Regions from separate parts of the Lysinibacillus sp. NPDC095746 genome, predicted to be linked through region 1. Evidence: predicted binding sites of a transcription regulator. Region 1 holds the regulator's gene; the other holds the start of a gene.
The links. The regulator Rex, encoded in region 1, represses fermentation and respiration genes when NADH is low (regulators of the CRP and FNR family bind a similar motif). The targets are predictions, from matches to a motif close to TTGTGAAATATTTCACAA.
Positions count from the first base shown of each region.

Region 2: the regulator Rex is predicted to act here: its motif matches at 3,137-3,154, upstream of ACIQ7N_RS13785 (cytochrome ubiquinol oxidase subunit I).

Region 1 is NZ_JBIWGL010000024.1:53,949-64,802, forward strand. Features, by position in the region: gene ACIQ7N_RS17310 (glycosyl hydrolase family 18 protein) at 1-307, opposite strand, end outside; gene ACIQ7N_RS17315 (hypothetical protein) at 645-1,376, opposite strand; gene ACIQ7N_RS17320 (AAA family ATPase) at 1,369-2,706, opposite strand; gene ACIQ7N_RS17325 (hypothetical protein) at 2,929-3,342, opposite strand; gene ACIQ7N_RS17330 (hypothetical protein) at 3,519-4,235, shown strand; gene ACIQ7N_RS17335 (hypothetical protein) at 4,830-4,955, opposite strand; gene groL (chaperonin GroEL) at 5,008-6,639, opposite strand; gene groES (co-chaperone GroES) at 6,925-7,209, opposite strand; gene ACIQ7N_RS17350 (CPBP family intramembrane glutamic endopeptidase) at 7,383-8,147, shown strand; gene tatC (twin-arginine translocase subunit TatC) at 8,249-9,070, opposite strand; gene ACIQ7N_RS17360 (twin-arginine translocase TatA/TatE family subunit) at 9,089-9,274, opposite strand; gene ACIQ7N_RS17365 (redox-sensing transcriptional repressor Rex) at 9,427-10,062, opposite strand; gene ACIQ7N_RS17370 (ABC transporter ATP-binding protein) at 10,679-10,854, shown strand, end outside.
Region 2 is NZ_JBIWGL010000017.1:24,260-35,113, reverse strand. Features, by position in the region: gene rlmD (23S rRNA (uracil(1939)-C(5))-methyltransferase RlmD) at 1-222, opposite strand, end outside; gene cydS (cytochrome bd oxidase small subunit CydS family protein) at 383-505, opposite strand; gene ACIQ7N_RS13790 (cytochrome d ubiquinol oxidase subunit II) at 519-1,544, opposite strand; gene ACIQ7N_RS13785 (cytochrome ubiquinol oxidase subunit I) at 1,541-2,887, opposite strand; gene ACIQ7N_RS13780 (diacylglycerol kinase) at 3,350-4,264, opposite strand; gene ACIQ7N_RS13775 (thioredoxin family protein) at 4,399-4,959, opposite strand; gene gatB (Asp-tRNA(Asn)/Glu-tRNA(Gln) amidotransferase subunit GatB) at 5,200-6,627, opposite strand; gene gatA (Asp-tRNA(Asn)/Glu-tRNA(Gln) amidotransferase subunit GatA) at 6,629-8,092, opposite strand; gene gatC (Asp-tRNA(Asn)/Glu-tRNA(Gln) amidotransferase subunit GatC) at 8,117-8,404, opposite strand; gene ACIQ7N_RS13755 (CamS family sex pheromone protein) at 8,900-10,033, opposite strand; gene ligA (NAD-dependent DNA ligase LigA) at 10,181-10,854, opposite strand, start outside.

The DNA.
Region 1 (10,854 bases):
TTGCCTCATAGCTAAATAAAGCTAGATAAGTTAAAAATGGACCCGCTTCTCTTGCTTGACTTAGTAATGCCTCACTAACGAATGTCCCTCTCGGCTCTAAATATGCCAATGTTTCAGCTCTTGTTTTTGGTTGAGGTGGAATATAAAGTCGCATACCAATCGATAACGGTTGATTCGGATTAATATTGTTCACCTGAGCAAGTGTTAAATAATTAATGCCAAAGCGTTGGCCGATCGAATATAGACTATCTCCTGCCTGCACATAATAGAAATTTCCGACAATCGGTATTACAAGAGCTTGCCCTATAACTAATCGATTTGGTTCAGGAATTTGATTGGCATCTACAATATTTTGAACTGTTGTCCCATATGCCTGCGCAATACCCCATAAGGACTCCCCTGCCCGTACAACATGTATTTGAATATCAATGCCTCCTTCTTGCTTGATAAAATCACACCTGTAAAGCTTATGAATTAGGAAATGAAAAGATGTCATTACTCAGTAAGAATAGATTCCCTAAAACGAAAAAAGATCCATCGCTTATTCTAACGAAAGGACCTTTTTTAGTGAGCAAGCGTCTAACCGCTTCCTCTATATTTGTCGTTGCTGATGCTTCATTTTTCACTACTGATCAACTCTCACTTTATTGTATATCCGATTTAATCATTTCAAATAATAACGGTACATTTGTTCCGCGTTGTAACGAATTACAGCCCTCCATTAAAAATGACCAACTCATTTTCATTTTATCTTTATACGGTAGCTCTGGGTTAACTGGGAGATATTCTTTTAAAAACTCTTCTATGGAGCTCGATAAACTTTCCATAAATTCATCGGCCTTTTGCACCTTTTCCGTCGCTATTTCATTACGCTCATTCCATAGTACATGCTCTAAGTTTGTAGAAAAATAGAATAGCTGATACGGTATTCTTAATCGATGAATGCTAAAATGATCATTTGCCATTAGGATTTTAGCATTATTCGCCTTCATTTCATTTCGTTGTTCGATTTGTTCCTTACGCTTCTCTGATTTCACTAATATTGCATCTTCTGTATAGAATAAATTTTGCTCAATATCTCCCTTCACCCTGACAAATTCAGGGGCTATGAAACAACCGTCTGCATCAGTAATATGAACGACAGCGGTTAAATCCTTCGCTAAAAACTTATACTTCTCCAAATAGTTCTGAATCACTCGTGTCACACTATTTTTAATATTAGGTATCCGTTTATTAGCATCCCATTTCGTTAAAATATCTTCCCGTTGTACATCGAAGCGAATCGTTGAATTTGCAAAATGTTCATCTAGAAAATCCTCTAAAATAATTTGCTCCGTTTGCCCTTCCACAATAATTAAAAGAACTTTTTTAGTCACGCTGGACACCCGCTTTTCTAAAGGCACGCTTAATTTTAAATGTCTTTGTTTCTTTATAAACATCTTCATCCTGTCCGCCCAACTGAATCGCACGTAAATAAACATCTCGAGCATTATTTACCTCTTTAATACCCTTTAGCTGTATATAACGACGATCCTCATTCGTTGTCGTAAACCATAAGTTTTTAATAGCTAGCACCTCTAACACACGTAAATTATGAGATGTAAAAATAAGTTGACCTTTTCCGCCCTCATCAATCACTGTTAACAACTCGCCTAACAAATATTCAAAAACACCAGAATCTAATTCATCTATTACGACACAAGCATTTGGGTTATTATAAACCCCAATGAGCACACTGAGTACAGATATAATTTTCAAAATCCCTTCTGACTCTGTCCTTAACGGTAATTCGCGCTCCCCTCGTTGCGATAAAAATTCAAAACGTATTCCTTTTTCCCCATTATCCATAGTTTGTTTTGTAAGTACATTAATCTTTATAGAGAGACCTGGAATAATCGCTGATAATACTTGATTACTTTGCTCTATTACTTCACATAACACGTAAAATGCGTCCTCTGGCAATAATGCTGGCCCCTTCAAATTGTAAGGGATAGAACCACGAGTTTTTTCGAGATGGATGCTAAAAGGCATACTGCGCTCTTCAAATAATGGTGCGATATTTTGATTGTTAACAACATGTAAATCACGATTAAAATCTATTGCTAAATTATGAAGCAATTGCATTTCTAACTCCGACAACCTATCCTCTAATAACGGCTTTAAATCTTTGTGAAAGACAAAGGACATATATTGTTTTTTAGACAATTGATGAATGACTAGTAATTGGATACGCATTTTTTCATTCATATCAGACAGATATACTTTACGTAGTTGTATGTCTTTCTCTGTAACATTAATTAAAATCTTTGAACGCTTCCCTTTCTCGTTTTCTCTGTAAGCTACACGTTCAAGCGTTGTGTACAGTCTGTTTCCATCTTCTTGTAACTCTACATAATAATTGAGAAAAAATGTGCCGAATTGATTTTCTACTAGAAACTCGAACTCAATACTTGCCGTATCCTCCCCTGCCATAATTAATTTCTTTTCCTGAGATGGTAATTTAATTTCAGCCATCCAACCGGAGATAAGTGCCTTTAACAAGCCGAATGCATCAACAATAGTTGTTTTTCCAGAACCGTTCTGTCCGTATAAACCTACAACATTTGGCTTAAGGAATGTCTCGAAATTTACCGCTAATATAATTTCACCATGACGTACATTTCGTAAATTTTGTACTTTTATTTTCTTGATTTTTATAATAGGCATTTATATAAACATCCTTTAATACTATTTTCTTCTATTATAATTAAATTTGATATATTTTATAACATTTTCTATTTTAACAACTATACTATATCGATCATTCTTCTAGTTTAATGCCTATGACAATCCTAATAGTAGGCATATGTTAGAAAAAAACGAAGAAAGGTGTGTTTCATTGATCAATCCTGGATTTAATCCCGAAGATCTTGATGTTAACATTCCGTTTCACCCTACTATGCCTTCTGGTAGCCCATATCCATCTTTAAACCCATCACCGTATCCGACACAACCTCCGCAGCCACGTCCACCACAACCATATCCACCACGTCCTCCGCAACCACGCCCACCACAACCATATCCACCACGTCCTCCGCAACCACGCCCACCACAACCATATCCACCACGTCCTCCGCAGCCATATCCGCCACAACCATACCCACCACGTCCTCCGCAGCCATATCCACCACAACCATACCCACCACGTCCTCCGCAGCCATATCCACCACAACCATACCCACCACGTCCGATGCCATATCCGCCACAACCATATCCACCACGTCCGATGCCATTCCCAGGCGGACAATATCCTGGCTTACCAGGTTTACCAGGCTTTAACCTACCAGGCATGTAGATTTGCATATTGGAAGTCCAAGAGAATGACTGTAGCAAAAAAGGCTATCCAGAAGTTCAAATACGAACAAATGGATTGCCTTTTTATTGTTTAATAGGGCAGGAAGTGAAAACATGACTATAAAATTTTCAGCCATCCTACATATTCGCTCATTTAATGAGCAAAGTATAGGAGAGGTGCAACTATGTTTAACGTAAAAAAAATAACTTTATGTATGATTAGCCTAATATTAATTAATTTGAGCATTGTAGCTTCTTTCGATGCAAAAGAATCGAGTAGATCAAATGGACTTAAAGCCCAAATAAAAGGTCTAGAAAATCGTTTAAAAAGCCTTGAGCCGATAAAACCCCAAACAATTGCTGATCCTCCTTTTCCAGAATTATCTCCCCCATCAAAATTTGTTACACTTTCACAGGTGATAGAGAATGGCAATACAATTCCGTATGAAGTGATCGTCAATAATCCTGGCTACAAGAGACCGGCTTATGAAAAATATTGGCATAGCTCAATCGGTCGGTGGAGCTATGTTCCAACTAGAATTCATTATGCACTGCATCGACTATTTACGAATTACGATATTGCTCTCTCTGAATGGTACGACTTTGAACAAAATATGGGATTCACGATTCCAATGTTTCAAAATAAAACGGATTTAGATTTATATATTGTCGCGTTCCAAACTGATATTACAGCAGTTTATACATTGGGGAATCAGGTGGTCATTGTTGGAAACCCGAGAAGAACCGGTGTTCAAGTGATTACTATAAAAACAAGCGCTATACATCCCTCAAATACCGAAGAATCTTTACTTGTACAATTATCAACTCAAGCAGGAGAAGAAATAGATTATGCTCTAATCTCTTATATTTCCCCTGATTTTAGGCTGAAGCAAAAAGAATAACTTTAAGCTACTTTTCGGATTTTTTTTTAGCAGGTTTGTATCTTTATCAGCAGTTGTTGGAAGTTTATCAGCGATTGTTGAAGGTTTATCAGCGATTGTTGGGGGTTTATCAGCGATTATTGAAGGTTTATCAGCGATTGTTGGGGGTTTATCAGCGATTATTGAAGGTTTATCAGCGATTGTGCTGTTTTTATAGTCAAGTCCTTAATATTGTGTAAAATTCTATACAAAGTTTTTCAACCCTGATTTTAGTTTTCCTGAGTTTTACAGCTCGCATTGGAATTCGCCACTAAAACTTTGAGTTTCGCCGCCAACCACGCAAAGAACGCCGCTAAACTATAAAGTTTCGCTGCTAACAAGCTTTTTATCAGCGATTGTCGGGGGTTTATCAGCGATTGCGCTGTTTTTATAGTCAAGTCCTTAATATTGTGTAAAATTCTATACAAAGTTTTTCAACCTTGATTTTAGTTTCCCTAAATTTCACAGCTTATGTTGGAATTCACCGCTAAAACTTTGAGTTTCGCCGCCAACTAAGTAATGAACGCCGCTAAACCATAGAATTGCGCCGCCAACCACGCAAAGAACGCCGCTAAACTATAAAGTTTCGCTGCTAACAGGCTTTTTATCAGCGATTGTCGGAGGTTTATCAGCGATTTTACTGTTTTTATCAGCAGTTGTCCATATTTTACCATCAATTACTAAAAAATATTCGCTAAACATAAAAAAATCACTTCTCAAATGGAGAAGTGATTTTTTTGGTTAGAGCCGTTGATTACATCATTCCTGGCATGCCGCCCATACCAGACATATCTGGCATTGCCGGAGCTGCTTCTGGGATGTCTGCTACAACTGCTTCTGTTGTTAAGAATAGAGCTGCTACAGATGCTGCGTTTTGTAGAGCTGAGCGAGTTACTTTCGCTGGGTCTACTACGCCCGCTTCAATCATGTTTACCCATTCGCCTGTTGCAGCGTTGAAGCCTACACCGATTTCTTCGCGTTTTAGGCGATCCACAATAATTGAGCCTTCAAGACCAGCGTTGTTTGCGATTTGACGGACTGGTTCTTCTAAAGCACGTAGAACAATTTTCACACCAGTTGCTACGTCGCCTTCTTCTGCATCTGCCACTTTTTCAACTGCTGCATATACGTTAAGAAGTGCCGTACCACCACCTGATACGATACCTTCTTCAACTGCTGCACGAGTTGAGTTCAGAGCATCTTCAATGCGTAGTTTGCGTTCTTTTAGTTCTGTTTCTGTTGCAGCACCAACTTTGATTACTGCTACACCACCTGCTAATTTTGCAAGGCGTTCTTGTAGTTTTTCTTTATCGAATTCTGAAGTTGTTTCAGCAAGCTGAGCACGGATTTGACCAATACGGCCTTCGATTGCATCTGCACCGCCAACACCTTCTACGATTGTTGTATTGTCTTTTGTAACAACAACTTTCGCAGCGCGACCAAGTGATGTAATATCAGCTGATTTAAGGTCTAAGCCTAATTCTTCTGTAATTACTTGACCACCTGTTAAAATTGCGATATCTTCAAGCATTGCTTTACGACGGTCACCAAATCCTGGCGCTTTAACCGCTACAGCATTGAATGTACCACGAAGCTTGTTCACTACAAGTGTTGCAAGAGCTTCACCTTCAACATCTTCAGCGATGATTAATAGTGGACGACCTTGTTGTACCACTTGTTCCAATAATGGTAATACTTCTTGAATGTTTGTAATTTTTTTATCAGTAATTAAAATGTATGGGTTATCTAATACCGCTTCCATTTTATCTGTATCTGTTACCATGTAGTGTGATGCATAACCACGGTCGAATTGCATACCTTCAACTACATCAAGCTCTGTTGTGAAGCCTTTAGATTCTTCAATTGTGATAACACCATCGTTACCCACACGTTCCATTGCTTCTGCAATTAATTGTCCTACTTCATCATCAGCAGCAGAGATTGCCGCAACTTGTGCGATTTCTTCTTTGTTGCTAACTGGACGAGAAATAGCGTGTAATTCTGTAAGGGCTGCTGCAACTGCTTTATCGATCCCTTTACGAATGCCTACAGGGTTTGCACCAGCTGTAACGTTTTTCAAGCCTTCACGAATAATTGCTTGTGCTAATACTGTTGCAGTTGTTGTACCGTCACCAGCGATTTCATTTGTTTTAGAAGCAACTTCTGCTACTAATTTTGCCCCCATGTTTTCGAATGGGTTTTCTAACTCGATTTCTTTTGCAATTGTTACACCATCGTTTGTAATAAGTGGTGAACCGAATTTTTTTTCTAAAACTACGTTACGACCTTTAGGCCCTAATGTAATTTTTACTGCGTTTGCTAATTTATCTACACCTTGTAACATTAATGAACGAGCGTCTTCTGAGAATTTAATATCTTTTGCCATTTGAATTTACCCTCCTGAAATGGAATATTCGTTAAGCTTCATCAATATATTTATAAGAAATTTTCGCCATACAGTCATTGCCATCTATCTGTGACAATTACTAGGCATTTACTTTCAAAGGGATTATCACTAAAACGTGTATGGTTGATTTTCGTTCCGACTGGGCACACTTCACTCGTGTTGCTCGCACCGGGGTCTAAAATCTATATAGCTGATCCCCTAGGAGTCGCCCAGCCTCCACTTCAATCAACTTATAAAATGTGATGAATCTTTAAAAGTTTTAATTTATTCAATAATTGCAAGAATATCGCTTTCGCGTAAAATTAGGTATTCATTACCTTCATATTTAACTTCTGTACCAGAGTATTTAGAGAAAATAATGCGGTCGTCAACTTTTACGTCAAGCTCTACACGTTGCCCGTTCTCTAAAATGCGACCCGTCCCAACTGCTACAACTTTACCTTCTTGCGGTTTTTCTTTTGCAGAGTCTGGCAGTACAATACCGAATGCAGATTTTTCTTCTACCTCGATTAGTTCGATTACAATACGATCTCCTAGTGGTCTTAACAAGTGAAACAACCTCCTATAATTAATTATATACTTGAAAGTTTATTAGCACTCTATCTAGTCGAGTGCTAATACAATTATTATGATAATCAATCACACTTTTTTTTGCAAGTCAGAACTTCGAAAAATTTTGTTTTCTTTCCATATTCCTCTACAATAGAAAGGTAGCATAATGAATGGAAAGGATTTTGACTGTGAACAATTCTCAAAAAATAAATAAACATAAAAAAACAGCTCTTTATGTTTTACTGATCTATATCCTCATGCAAATTTCGGGGATCTTACTGGCAAAACCGTTTCACAAGCTTGTTATGAGTACAACTGGTTTACCTAGTGGGCAAGCTGCTCCCCTTACTCAAGGCTGGTATATTGCACTTAGCTTTGCCATTGCGTTAATTTTAAGCTTAATCCTTACATCCCGCGATAAAGCGTTTTGGGATATTTATAAAGGGAAGAAAGAGACTATACCACTGTCAATTATGTGGGGAATTATCGGTTTCTTCTTAGTTTTCTTCGGCCAAATGATTGGCGCAGCTATCGAAATGGCTATATTCGGTATCCAAGGTGGCTCGCAAAATACAGCTGATATTGTAGCTATTGCAAAAGGTGCCCCTATTGCGATATTAGCGATTGTTGTTTTTGGACCAATATTAGAAGAGTTTGTCTTCCGTCGTGTTATTTTCGGATCGCTTGTCCAAACAACTAATTTCTGGATTGCCGGTATAGTAAGCGCCATTTTCTTTGCTCTTATTCATATGGACTTCTCACACATCTTGCTTTATACAATTTGCGGATTGATTTTTGCCTTCTTATACCACAAAACAAAACGCATTTGGACGTCCATTATCGCCCACGTCATGCTGAATGGTTTTGTGACGCTTGTACAATTGTATGCTGAACCACTGCAAAAGTTTCTTGAACAACTAGAAAAAATGCAATAAAAATTAGTGAAATTTTTGCATACCGCTGATTTCTAGTTGAGCCTAGCTATTTATAACGACGAAAAAGCTCGATGCTGCTAATTGGCATCGAGCTTCTATTATTATTGATTTAATTCTTCGATTTGACGTCGTTGCTGTTCAAGTGCCTCTTCGACCTGGCGTTTTTGCTCAGCTTCTTGCTCTTCCTTCATTCGCATTTCTTCTGATTTTAAGTATTTCTTATAGCCAACACGGGAAATCATAATACTAATTTCATAAAGAATGAATAACGGTACTGAAACCATTAAGTGTGAAGCTAATTCAGGCGGTGCGATTAAAGCAGCACATACAAATAAACCAAAGTATGAATACTTACGAATACGAATTAGTAGCTCAGGAGATAAAATTCCAATGCGTGAAAAGAACAAGACTACTATCGGCAATTGGAAAAGGAAACCAAAGGGTATTGTAAGCTTAAATAAAAACGAAAAATATTCATGTATGCCAATCGTTTGTTGAATCTCCAATTCGTTTGATAAATTCATCATAAACTTTATGACATAAGGGAATAGTAAAAAATATGAAAAGGACAATCCTGCTAAAAATAATAAAAATGAATACGGTATATAGCTTAAGGTTGCTTTTCGTTCTACGTCCCTAAGTCCCGGGCTAATAAAAGCCCACAATTGGTACATCAATACCGGCGAAGATAGGATAAACGATATTAAAAAAATAACTTGGATATAAATTGCCAGTGGTGTTACTACATCAAATGCATGGAGTTCTATATTGTAATTCGCTCCAGTACTTTGAAGGTATTTAACAAGCGGCTTTGCAACAAAAAAGCCAGCAACCATAGCAAGAACAAAGAAAACGGCAACAATGAAAAGCCGTTTTCTTAATTCTTCTATATGTTCAATGACAGTTAGATCTTTTGGATTCATTCCTCAAACATCCTAACTTTACTTATCTAGTTCTTTCTTCTTCTTGTCATCATCATCTTCGTCGGCTAATCCTTTTGTAGCATTTTTGAATTCACGTAATGTTGAACCAAATGCTTTACCAAGCTCTGGTAACTTCTTAGGACCAAAAATTAGTAATGCGACAATTCCGATAATAATGAGGCTCATTGGACCTATTGGACCCATTACAGCCACCTCCTCTTTATATCCATCATTTTAACGCATATTTCGCCATTTTGCTAACTAATAATATGTGAAAGTTTTTCGTCATTCTCACATTTTATCTCATATTCGGTACAAATAACATTCACTGAAAGAAGTTAAATTATGTACAATTATCACTCTTCCTGATTACGAATTAAATAAATGAGTGCCTGTAATTCTACTGACAAATCGATTGTTAAAAGTTGCATTTTATCAGGTACAGTAATACGCTCTGGCGTAAAGTTTAAAATTCCTTTTGCGTTCATCACTGCTAATCTATCAGCCATTTTCTGTGCAGAGCGTGGTGAAACTGTTAAAATTGCAAGCTCCGCTCCATATTCTGCATACTTTTCTTCCAATAAATCAGGATGAAAAACAGGAATATTGCTAATCATCTTCCCTTCCTTCGGGGCCTTTGAGTCAAATGCCACAACGATATGGGTATTATGATTTTTTTGGAAATTATATTTTAATAAAGCACTACCTAAGTTCCCTACACCAATTAACGCTACTTTTGTGGCTTCATGTTGATCGAGCGTTTGACTAAAGAATTTTAAGAGATGCTGCACATCATAGCCATATCCCTTTTTCCCAAGAGCACCGAAATAAGAAAAATCACGGCGAATAGTTGCAGAATCAATTTTCATTGCTTCACTCAGTTCCTTCGACGAAATACGTTCCATGCCTTCTTGTGCAAAGTTTTGGATAAATCGATAGTAAAGAGGAAGTCTTTTCGTAGTGGCTTGTGGAATTTTTAATTCTTGTTTCAAACTTTTTCCTCCTTATAATGTATCAAATTCTCTTTATAAGGATCATCACCAAAACGTGTGGTTTATTTCCGTTCCGAGGGGCGCTTTGCAGCTGACGCTTCGCTTTCGCACAGGCAAAACATTTGTTGCTGACGCTTCGCTTTCGCACAGGCAAAACATTTGTTGCTGACGCTTCGCTTTCGCTACAGAAAACATTCGTTGCTGCCGCTGCGTTAACACTACGCTTTCACACAGAAAAAATTCACTGCGCTGCAAGGTCTCGGTCCAACACGATGTTGGTCACGGAGGCGTTATGACAGGATGTGATGCTTTTAGCCTTCGTTCCTCTATCGCTGATCCCCGAGGAGTTGCCCAGTCGGAACGGGAATCAACTATTTATAGACGTTTTAACATAAGTCATCCACAACTTTTGGTGATGAACCATTTATGATACATGCTTAATATTTCTAAGTTTATACTATTCACTGGAGGATTTCTCTTTAGTTAATGGCGCTTTTACGCCACTAACTAAAGAGAAATCGTTTCAATCTTACATGACAGCTTGAAATAAGTAAAGCATCGACATTGCAAGGCAATCGCACATCTATTACACTAAGGTAGAATTGAGGTGTCAAGAATGATTGTTTTACAGGTCAATCAACTATATAAATCCTTTATTGCAGATGAAATTTTATGTGGCGTAAAATTAGAGGTTCAACATCGTGACCGCGTTGCATTAGTAGGTCGTAATGGTGCTGGTAAGTCCACTTTACTTAAAATAATCGCTGGTCAAATGTCCTATGACTCTGGCGA
Region 2 (10,854 bases), on a different contig from region 1:
AGGCGCATCTACACGATCTGATGATGGCTCGAGAATTTCTACGACCTTCGCAAAGCCATAGTTTTTTAACGTTTTTACAACATGTATTTCCGCCGTTTCACTAGGAAGTGCACCTTGGATAAATAATGGATAGCCATCGACCTTTGCGACGCCATTGCCATCATGTGTTAAATCTTCTATATAAACTGTTAGTCGGTCATTCTTTTTCACGGGTGCTGACATTCGTACATCCTCCATTTCAATCTCTTTATTGTAGCATGTTGAGGCGGATGAAAAAAGAACAAGGCTTCATATTAACGGCTCAAATGTGGTCGACTCCTCTTCTAACTGATCAGAAATCACTTCAAACTGATCACCTTTACACGAGTAGAAAAAAGAGCCGCTATTCGCGACTCTTCCCCTCTTTCCTTACTGTATGGTAATCTCTAGGTGCCCACCAGAAAGCAGCAACTACACCTAGGATGACGACTATAAATGGTGCATAAAAAATCAAAAAGCTTGTCATAGTTGTATCCCTCCTATGCGTGATTATCTTCTTTTCCTGTCACATAATTTTTGTTAAAAAGGAATAATTTCAACAGCAAGAACAGTGATGGAATAAGCAGACATAGTCCCAAAATAAACGCAATGACGAGTGCAATCGCCATTTGTGTGCTTGTAAAGCTATCGTAAATTGTTAAATACGGATACAGCAAATATGGGTATTGAGCAATTCCATATGCAAAGAATGCCACTGCAAATTGGGCAATCAATAAACTAACCGCAAGACCGTAATTTTTTCGCATCCATAGTAACACTACAGTAATAATAAATAGCACGGCAGATATGGCAAACATCCACCATAAATTAACTAGGTTATTGTAACTTTCAGGGTTAATGAATTTCATTTCGTACATAATGCCGAGCGCACTCACCATTAATGGTATCGCCCAAGCAAGTGCGTATTTTCGCATTAAATTTGTAGCTTCTCGATCCTTAGCTTTATGTGCATACCAAGTTAAAAACACAGCTGAAATATACAGTACCGCTGCAATGCTTAGCACGACAATACTCCAAGCAAACGGGCTCGTATACAACGTCCAATAATTCAAGAACGGTTGCCCGTCAGCAATATCAACATAGCCGCCAGCAGCAATCGCAAATACAACAGAGAGTGAGGCTGGAATAAGTAAGCCTGCTATGCCATACGTCAACGTGTAACCAATATGCCCACGTGCGCCATATGATTCAAATGCATAATAGGAGCCTCGTATTGCAAGAAGCACTAGCGAAATACTAACTGGAACAAGTAAAATCGTTCCATAATAGAAAGCTGTTTGTGGGAAAAATCCAACAATCCCAACAAAGAAGAATACTAAAAAGACATTGGTTACTTCCCAAACTGGTGATAAATAACGTTTAATAATATTTGTTAAAATATGATTTTTTCCGATTAGTAGGCTGTAGGCATTAAAAAAGCCTGCACCAAAATCGATTGAAGCTACAATGACATAACCAAATAGGAAAATCCATAAAACTGAAATACCTAAAATCTCTAATGTCATAGGATGTCACCGCCTTTTTCAGCATGGCGATCTTCTAACTCTCGCTCAATTGGATTCTTTTTGAACATACGAATTAAAACGACCATACTTCCTACTCCTAATACGGCATACACACCTGTAAACAACAGCATCATTAAATCTACATGGTCACTCGTCGTGGCCCCTTCTGGTGTTCGCATTAATCCATATAAGATCCAAGGCTGTCGTCCAACTTCAGCAAGCCACCATCCTGCTTCAATCGCAATAATAGAAAGTGGTCCACCTGCAACAACAATCCATCTAAACCAACGTGAATGAATAAACTGCCAATCACGTGCTTTCCCGCATACATAAACCAGTGAAACGAGTGCCATAAACATGCCGATAAACACCATGAGATTAAAAAGGTAATGGATATATAGTGGTGGTCGATCTTCTTCTGCAAATTGATCTAAGCCAATTACCTCTGCATTTGGATTATTATGTGCTAAAACACTCAAAGCATAAGGTACTTTAATAGCATATTTTACTTCTTCCCCTTCTAATACACCAAATAGTATAAGGGAAGCTTTGTCTGCCGTTTCAAAATGCCACTCAGCCGCAGCTAGTTTTTCTGGCTGATACTCCGCTAAATATTTTCCTGAAAAGTCTCCAATAATTGCTGAAGCAATGGAGAAAATCAGACCAATCTTCATAAGTAGTAATAAAGATTTTTTATGATATATATGCTTAGAGCCTCTAAGCATACGATATCCTGCAATTGCTGCTAACACAAATGCGGATGTCATATAGGCTGTAACGAGAACATGCGCTACCTTTGTCGGCATTGCTGGATTAAACATTGCTAAAAATGGTTGAATATTCACTAGCTGGCCGTCCACAATATCAAATCCTTGTGGCGCATTCATAAACGCATTGACAATTGTTATAAACACAGCTGACATCGATGCACCGACAGCAACTGGGATTAACAGTAGCATATGCTTCTTCTGACTATCGAAGCGATCCCAAGTATATAGGTAGATGCCTAAAAAGATGGCTTCAAAGAAAAATGCGAACGTTTCCATGAAAAGTGGTAAGGCAATTGTCTGACCAGCAAGCTGCATGAAATTCGGCCATAGTAAGGATAACTGTAAGCCAATTGCTGTCCCTGTGACGACTCCAACTGCAACCGTAATAACAAAACCTCGTGCCCAACGTCTTGCCATTAAAATATAGTGCTCATCATTCTTTTTATACCCAGTCCATTGTGCGATCATAATCATTAACGGGACACCAACACCAATCGTTGCATAAATAATATGGAAGGATAAAGTTAGTTCCGTTAATGCTCTACTCCAAAAGACTGCTGATTCATTCACCATGTCATTGCCCCCCTAACCTCCAAATATTCTTCCAAGTATGGAAAGTAGCATAATAATTGCAACACCAAAGCTTAGCCAAATGAGCTTTCTTTCCTGTGATTTATACAAAGGCAACACTTCCTTTCCCTTATCTCTACCCCATTTTCCACTATTGCAACGAAAAAAACCTTTATAATGGACCGGAATTTCGGCCTATTATAAAGGTTTCAAATTTTGTTCAAGTAATATACGCACATTTGCCAAACATTTTTCTTAATTCATTCACAATACCAATTAAAGGATGAAAATATTCATATATATGGAGATGAATCCATTAATATGAATCATCATCATAACATGTGTTTGATTTTCGTTCCGGCTGCACGCTTTGCTGGGGGGCGTCCAGCCACTTAACAAAAGTCATCCCCAACTTTTGGTGATAAGGCTCTCACCTTAAATTAAGCAGTGATCTTCATATGTTTATTACATACGGTCTTCTTCACGAATATCTGCTAGTGGAACAAAAATCTCAATATGGCGCTTTAAGTTTTCAAATGTAGCAGGCGCATCCCCACCGTACTCACCATCTAAGTTTAAATGAATTTCATCTTCAGTAGATACTTTTACAACACTTGCCTTTTTATAAATTACACGATCATCATTTAAATGCTCGCCTCTTAATGCCATTGCAGCAAGCTGAATAAATTCAGGTAAGCTTACTTTTTTCAATACTAATAAAGTAAAGTAGCCATCATTAATACTTGCATCAGGTGCTAGCTTTTCAAAGCCACCCACTGAATTTGTTAAGCCGCATAAAAACATCATGGCATCCCCATCAAACACTTCGCCATCATATTCGATACGCATATGAGAAGCTTTAATTGATGGGATCATTTCTACTGCTTTTAAGTAATAAGCTAGCTGTCCTAGCATTGTTTTCATTTTACTTGGCACTTCATAAGTTAACTCTGTAATACGTCCGCCAGCGGCAATATTAATGAAATAGCGTTCCCCATTTAATAAACCAACATCAACCGGCAACGTTTCGCCTTTAATAATGATGTCAACTGCAGCTTCAATATTTCGTGGAATATGCACGGCACGGGCAAAGTCATTCGTAGTGCCCATCGGAATTAAACCTACTTTCGGGCGGTTCTCAAATGAACTCACACCTGAAACAACTTCATTTAATGTGCCATCTCCACCAACTGCAATGATGATATCAAAGCCACGTTCAACTGCATTTTTTGCTGCAATGGTTGCATCGCCTTCACAAGTTGTTGCGTGACAAGATGTCTCATAGCCCGCTACCTCTAATTTTGCCAATACTTCTGGTAAATGCTTTTTAAACACTTCACGCCCAGATGTAGGATTATAAATGATTCTTGCTCGTTTCATAACATACCTTCTTTGCTTCATAAGATTCTATTTCTTTCAACGAACTATTCGTTTAAATGTTGCATTAAGCTTTCAATAGTCAACAAAAGTAAGGCATGTCCTTATTTTCTGATATGCAGCCTTACGATTTATAATTATTGTAATGCAGCTGTTACTTGCTTTTTGAAATCCTCATAGACAAATGTCCAATATGCTTTATTCGTAATATTCTCGTCACGAATTTCAGCATATAGTGCTTTTTGTGCATCTTCAAATGTAGGATCTTCTTTATCAGGTAAAGTAGCTCGCTTACTCACTACTAGTTCCTGTAATTCTGGTGCACGCGGTCCCCATTTTCCAACAACCTGCCCTGCATCATCTAATAAAATATAAATCGGAATTGCACGGCCACCGTTTGTTAAATAGCGATCAATTAAATCTGTATCAGCATCACGTAATACTGCGCGCATATCTAACCCTGCTGCCTCTGCAACTCGACGAATAACTGGATTGTTTAACATGGCGTCCCCGCACCAATCCTCAGTAATTGTTAAAATTTTTGGTTGCTTGTCCTTTAGTAGTTCGATAAAACCATCGTTTAATGGCACTTCGAAGCCATCATAAATACGGAAGCTTTCCTCTTTTAACGTCGTCATATTATCCATATATTGTTGAATCGAAATCGCATCATCGAAATATTGTTGTTCAGTTTTCATTGATTGACCTCCTAAAGCTATATCATGTTCTATACTATATTTTGCTATGAATACTCTTTGAAGACAACTATTAAGTGTTAATTTGGTATTTTTTAGTGTCGATTTACAGCAAATATCGTTTTACTTGGTAAGGCATTTATCTTTGTATAGATACCCTAAAGAGTCTTTTGTATGTATATTTTTTAAAATAAAAAGCCAAGAAAACGAATTTGCTCTCTTGGCCTTCTATAATAATTGCAATTAACGTTTTGCAATTTCTTGTTGTAATAATTTATTGACCATTGGTGGGTTCGCTTGACCTTTAGTAGCTTTCATAATTTGACCAACTAAGAAGCCGATAGCGCGATCCTTACCGTTTTTGAAGTCTTCGATTGATTGTGCATTGTTGTCTAGAACTTCTGTAACGATAGCAAGTAATGCACCTTCATCAGAAATTTGAACTAAACCTTTTGCCTTAACGATTTCTGCTGCGGAACCACCATTTTCTACTAATTCAGCAAATACTTTTTTACCGATTTTAGAAGAAATAGTTCCGTCAGTGATTAATTTCACCATTTCCGCAAGGTTTTCTGGCGTTAATGCAGTATCTTTAAGGTCTTTTTGTTCTGCATTTAAGTATGCAGAAACATCACCCATAAGCCAGTTTGCTGAAAGCTTTGCATCTGCACCTTTAGCTACCATAGCCTCGAAGAAGTCTGAGATTTCTTTTGAAATAACAAGAACTCCTGCATCATATGGTGTTAAGCCTAATTCATCAGCATAGCGTTTTTTACGAGCATCTGGAAGCTCAGGAATTTCTGATTTTACTCGCTCTAACCATTCATCAGAGATCGATAGACGAACTAAGTCTGGCTCCGGGAAGTAGCGGTAATCGTCAGTTCCTTCTTTTACACGCATAAGAATTGTTTTACCTGTTTTTTCATCGAAGCGACGAGTTTCTTGCTCAATTACCCCACCTGAAAGAAGAACATCAGCTTGGCGTAATTCCTCGTGCTCTATACCACGGCGAACATAGTTGAAAGAGTTAAGGTTTTTAAGCTCTGTCTTTGTACCAAATTCTTCTTGACCATATGGACGAATAGAAATGTTGGCGTCACAACGTAGTGAACCTTCTTCCATTTTACAGTCAGAGACATCTGTATATTGGATAATTGATTTTAATTTTTCTAAGTAAGCATACGCTTCGTTTGCTGTACGAATATCTGGCTCAGAAACGATTTCTACAAGTGGTGTACCTTGACGGTTAAAGTCAACTAAAGAGTGGTCACCAGAGTGAGAAAGCTTCCCTGCATCTTCTTCCATATGAAGACGCGTAATACCGATACGCTTTGTATAACCGTCTACCTCGATATCAATCCAGCCGTTTTTACCGATTGGCTTATCGAATTGAGAAATTTGATAAGCTTTCGGATTATCTGGATAGAAGTAGTTTTTACGGTCAAATTTTGTTTCTTGTTCGATTTCCATGTTAAGTGCAAGTGCTGCACGCATTGCGAAATCAACAACATTTTTATTTAGTACTGGTAGAACACCAGGATAACCTAAATCGATTACTGTAGTATTTGTATTTGGTTCAGCACCGAAATGAGCTGGTGCTGATGAGAAGATTTTTGAGTTCGTTTTTAACTCAACGTGTACTTCTAAACCAATGACTGTTTCAAAGTTCATGTTATTTTCCCTCCCAAATTTGAGGAACTTGTTTATGGAACTCGGTTGCTTGTTCAAAAGCATGAGCTACACGGTAAATTGTTGCTTCGTCGAAGTATTTACCGATAATTTGTAAGCCTAATGGCAGCTCATTTTCAAAGCCACATGGAATTGAAATGGCTGGCACACCAGCTAAGTTCATAGGAATTGTTAAAATATCATTTGCATACATCGTCATTGGATCATTAACGTTTTCACCAATTTTAAATGCTGGTGTTGGAGAAGTTGGTCCAATGATTACATCAAAGTCTTCAAATACTTTGTCATAGTCTGCTTTGATAAGTGTACGTGCTTGTTGCGCTTTTTTGTAGTAAGCATCATACGTACCTGCGCTTAATGAGTAAGTACCAAGCATGATACGACGTTTTACTTCATCACCGAAGCCTTGTGCACGTGTTTCTTTATAAAGGTCCATCAAATTATTAACATTTTCTGCACGGAAACCATAACGGATACCGTCAAAACGAGAAAGGTTAGAAGACGCTTCTGAAGAAGAAAGAATATAGTATGCTGCAAGTGCGTATTTCGAATGAGGAAGTGATACTTCTTCTACTGTAGCACCTAAGCCTTTTAATACTTCTAATGCTTCAAGCACTGATTGGCGTGCTGCTTCGCCAACACCTTCACCAAGGAATTCTTTTGGCACAGCGATACGTAAGCCTTTTACGTCGCCTGTAAGTGCTGCTGCGTAGTTTGGAACTTCTACGTTTGCAGAAGTTGAATCGTTTGGATCTAATCCTGCAATGGCTTCAAGTAAAAGAGCGTTGTCTTCAACATTACGAGTAATTGGCCCGATTTGATCTAAAGAAGATGCAAATGCAACTAAACCAAAGCGAGATACACGACCATATGTAGGTTTCATCCCTACAACACCGCAATATGCTGCTGGTTGACGGATTGAACCACCTGTATCAGAACCAAGTGAGAATGGTACTTCACCTGCTGCTACTGCTGCTGCAGATGCACCTGAAGATCCACCTGGTACGTGGTTTAAGTTCCATGGATTTTTTGTCGTTTTATAGTATGAGTTTTCATTTGAAGAACCCATTGCAAACTCGTCCATGTTTAATTTACCGATAGTGACCATACCTGCTTCACGTAGCTTTTTAACTACTGTTGCATCGTAAATTGGCATAAAGCCTTCTAGAATTTTAGAAGCACAAGTTGTTTCTAATCCTTCTGTCACGATGTTGTCTTTAACACCGATAGGAAGACCGAAAAGTGGTCCACGCTCTTCAAATGGCACTTTGTCCATTTCAACTGCTTGTGCAGTTGCTTTTTCTTCGTTTAAAGCAAGGAAAGCTTGTACATCGCCGTCAAGCTTTGCCACACGTTCGTATGCTTCTTTTGTTAAATCAGCGATTGTTAGCTTACCCGCTTTAATGTCAGCTTGTAGCTCTTTTGCTGAACGTTCAAATAACGTCATGAGGAATCCTCCTATGTTTTAGTATTACATGATAGCTGGTACTTTTACTTGACCATCTTCTTGTTCTTTTACGTTTAACATCATTACTTCACGGTCTAAGCCTTTTGTTGCCACATCTTCACGCATTACGTTTACTAGTGGTAAAACATGAGTTGTTGGTTCAACATTCGTTGTATCTAACTCGTTTAGTTGCTCTGCGAAGTCTGTAATTTTACCAAGCTGTTCAGCAAATTTTTCTGCTTCCTCTTCCGTAATTGCAAGACGTGCTAAATTTGCAACGTGTTTAACTTCTTCTTTTGTTAATTTTGCCATTTTTCCACACCTCCGAATACTCATTCAATTCATTGTTTTTGTCGATGACAATAGGGTTGAATAAAGTTAACCATGCAAATTATCATAACATTTTTCATATTAAAAATCACAACTTTCACCAAAAATAAAGAAACTTTCACTACTATGACGAAGTGTTGTCTTTAGGGACTGTCTTTAAAGTCCTTCATATAGACTTTGCTTTTCCATGGATTGTGTGCTGTGCTCTCGAGACAGGGAGGCTTTCCGTCGATTCGAAGACTTTATCCGTCGCTCCGGGGTTTCTTTCCGTCGCTTTTGCTTTTCTATCCGTCACTTCAGCAGGGCTATCCGTCGCCCTTGTTTCTTTCCGTCGGTTCGAAGACTTTATCCGTCGCTCTGACGAATCTTTCCGTCGCTTTCACTCTAAAGAGTCTATCCAACACTCTGATTAATTCTTCCAATGAACTCATTTTTCTTTCCACACAAAAATATAGTCAGCTCGAGGCTGACTATATGTTAATAGATATGGACGTATGGTTCCTTTTCGCTGGCATTTTTAACGATCAATGCCTCTGGACCGTTTATTGAGGTAATATTTACTTCAACATTGATGTTATCAAATTGATTGATCAGAACCCCTGTTAAATATTGAGTAAATCCTATAATCTCAGACTTGCCGTAAAATTGGATTGGCACTTCAATCGTTAGCTTTTGAATTTTTTTATTTTGATAGAAGCCTTTTCCTATTACACTCGTATAATTCGAAAAGTATTTATCTACATCTTGTTTAAAATTCTTAAAGTTATTGCTAACATCCCTGTATACATCCTGTGATTCACTAGTTGGGAATAGTACATATTCTTCGTCAATACCTTTCCAATCAGCTACGTCGTTTTGTCCTGCTTTTGCTACGCCATAGCTAAAATACGTTCCTGGAATAATATCATTGCGAGCTTTTTGTTTAAACAAGCCTACTACAATCGGTATATCTTTCAATTCATCACGGGTTCTTAAGCGAGACACAATTTCAGCGGCCATTTTCTTTCCTTGCTCAACGAGTTTTGCCTCCGGAATTGGTTGCTCATAGTACTCTCCATATTTTTCTTTTTGATAGTAATAAATAGAGTTTAAGGAAAGTCCTATTGAAATACCGCCTAATTTCACTTTATTATCACTAGTTTTTGTTAAATAATTTTGCTCAACAATATGTGATAAATAGATTGGGGCCTTCGTTGCACGTTCTTCTGCTGGCATTGAGTCCGTCGTTGGAGGATTTAAACCATCCTTCGTTTGTGAACTACGTGCAAGCCAATCTGTCACTGTGCTTTCAGCTAAATACTGCCCCTCTTGGAAGAAGTAGTTTTCTGTGTCAAACTCATTTTGAGAAAGACGCATTAAACCTGTTTCTACTTCCTTCATATCATATTTCGTAAAAATATTTGAAACTACTAATCCTCTGCTAGCACTTTGTTTATAAGGTGTTAGCGTCCTATAGTATGAATCATCAATCTGTATGCTTGGAATAATCGTTGTTTCCGCTTTTTCCTGTTGCGTCTCCTGTGTAAGCTCTGTTTCCTTCTTATTAGAAGGCACACAGCCGACTAGCATTGCAGCAGCGACAATTGCTGGAATGAGTCGAAATGACTTCATTATGTTTGTACTCCTTTACTGTAAATCAAATTGTGCTCGACGAATTGTTCATACCTTACCTGTGGAACGAAGAGACATTTATAAAATGCCTCTTCGTTCCACCAAGTGGCTAGGACAATTCATCATACTTATCTTCACTACTATCCTTTATTGGACGAGGTTAAGTTGTTCGATCAGGCTGTCTTCATTCCAAACTTCAATACCTAATTGCTCGGCTTTTGCTAGTTTAGAACCCGCCTCTGCTCCTGCAATGACAAGGTCAGTTTTTTTGCTGACACTACCTGTAACGATACCACCTAACTCTTCTATTTTCGCCTTTGCTTCGTTACGTGTCAATTGCTCAAGTTTACCAGTTAATACGATTGTTTTACCCGCAAAAGGATTATCCCCTACAGCTACTTCTATTTTTTTACCTTTATACGTCATATTGACGCCTACTTCAGCAAGGCGCCCTATGACTGCACGAGCATCCTCATTTGAAAAATACTCGACTAGCGATGAAGCCATTTTATCGCCGATTTCATGAATCGCCACTAGTTGCTCCTCTGTTGCTGCCATCACCGCTTCCATCGTTTCAAACTCCTCTGAAACAATTTTTGCTGCTTTTTCACCAACATGTCGTATCCCTAATCCAATTAGTAAACGCTCCATCGAATTTTCTTTGGAAGCCTGAATAGCACTGACTAAATTCGTCGCTGATTTTTCTCCCATACGCTCAAGCTCAACAAGCTGGTTTACAGTTAAGTGATACAAATCAGAGATATCATGAATTAAATCGGCACGTAATAATTGCTCAACGACTTTATCACCAAGACCGTCAA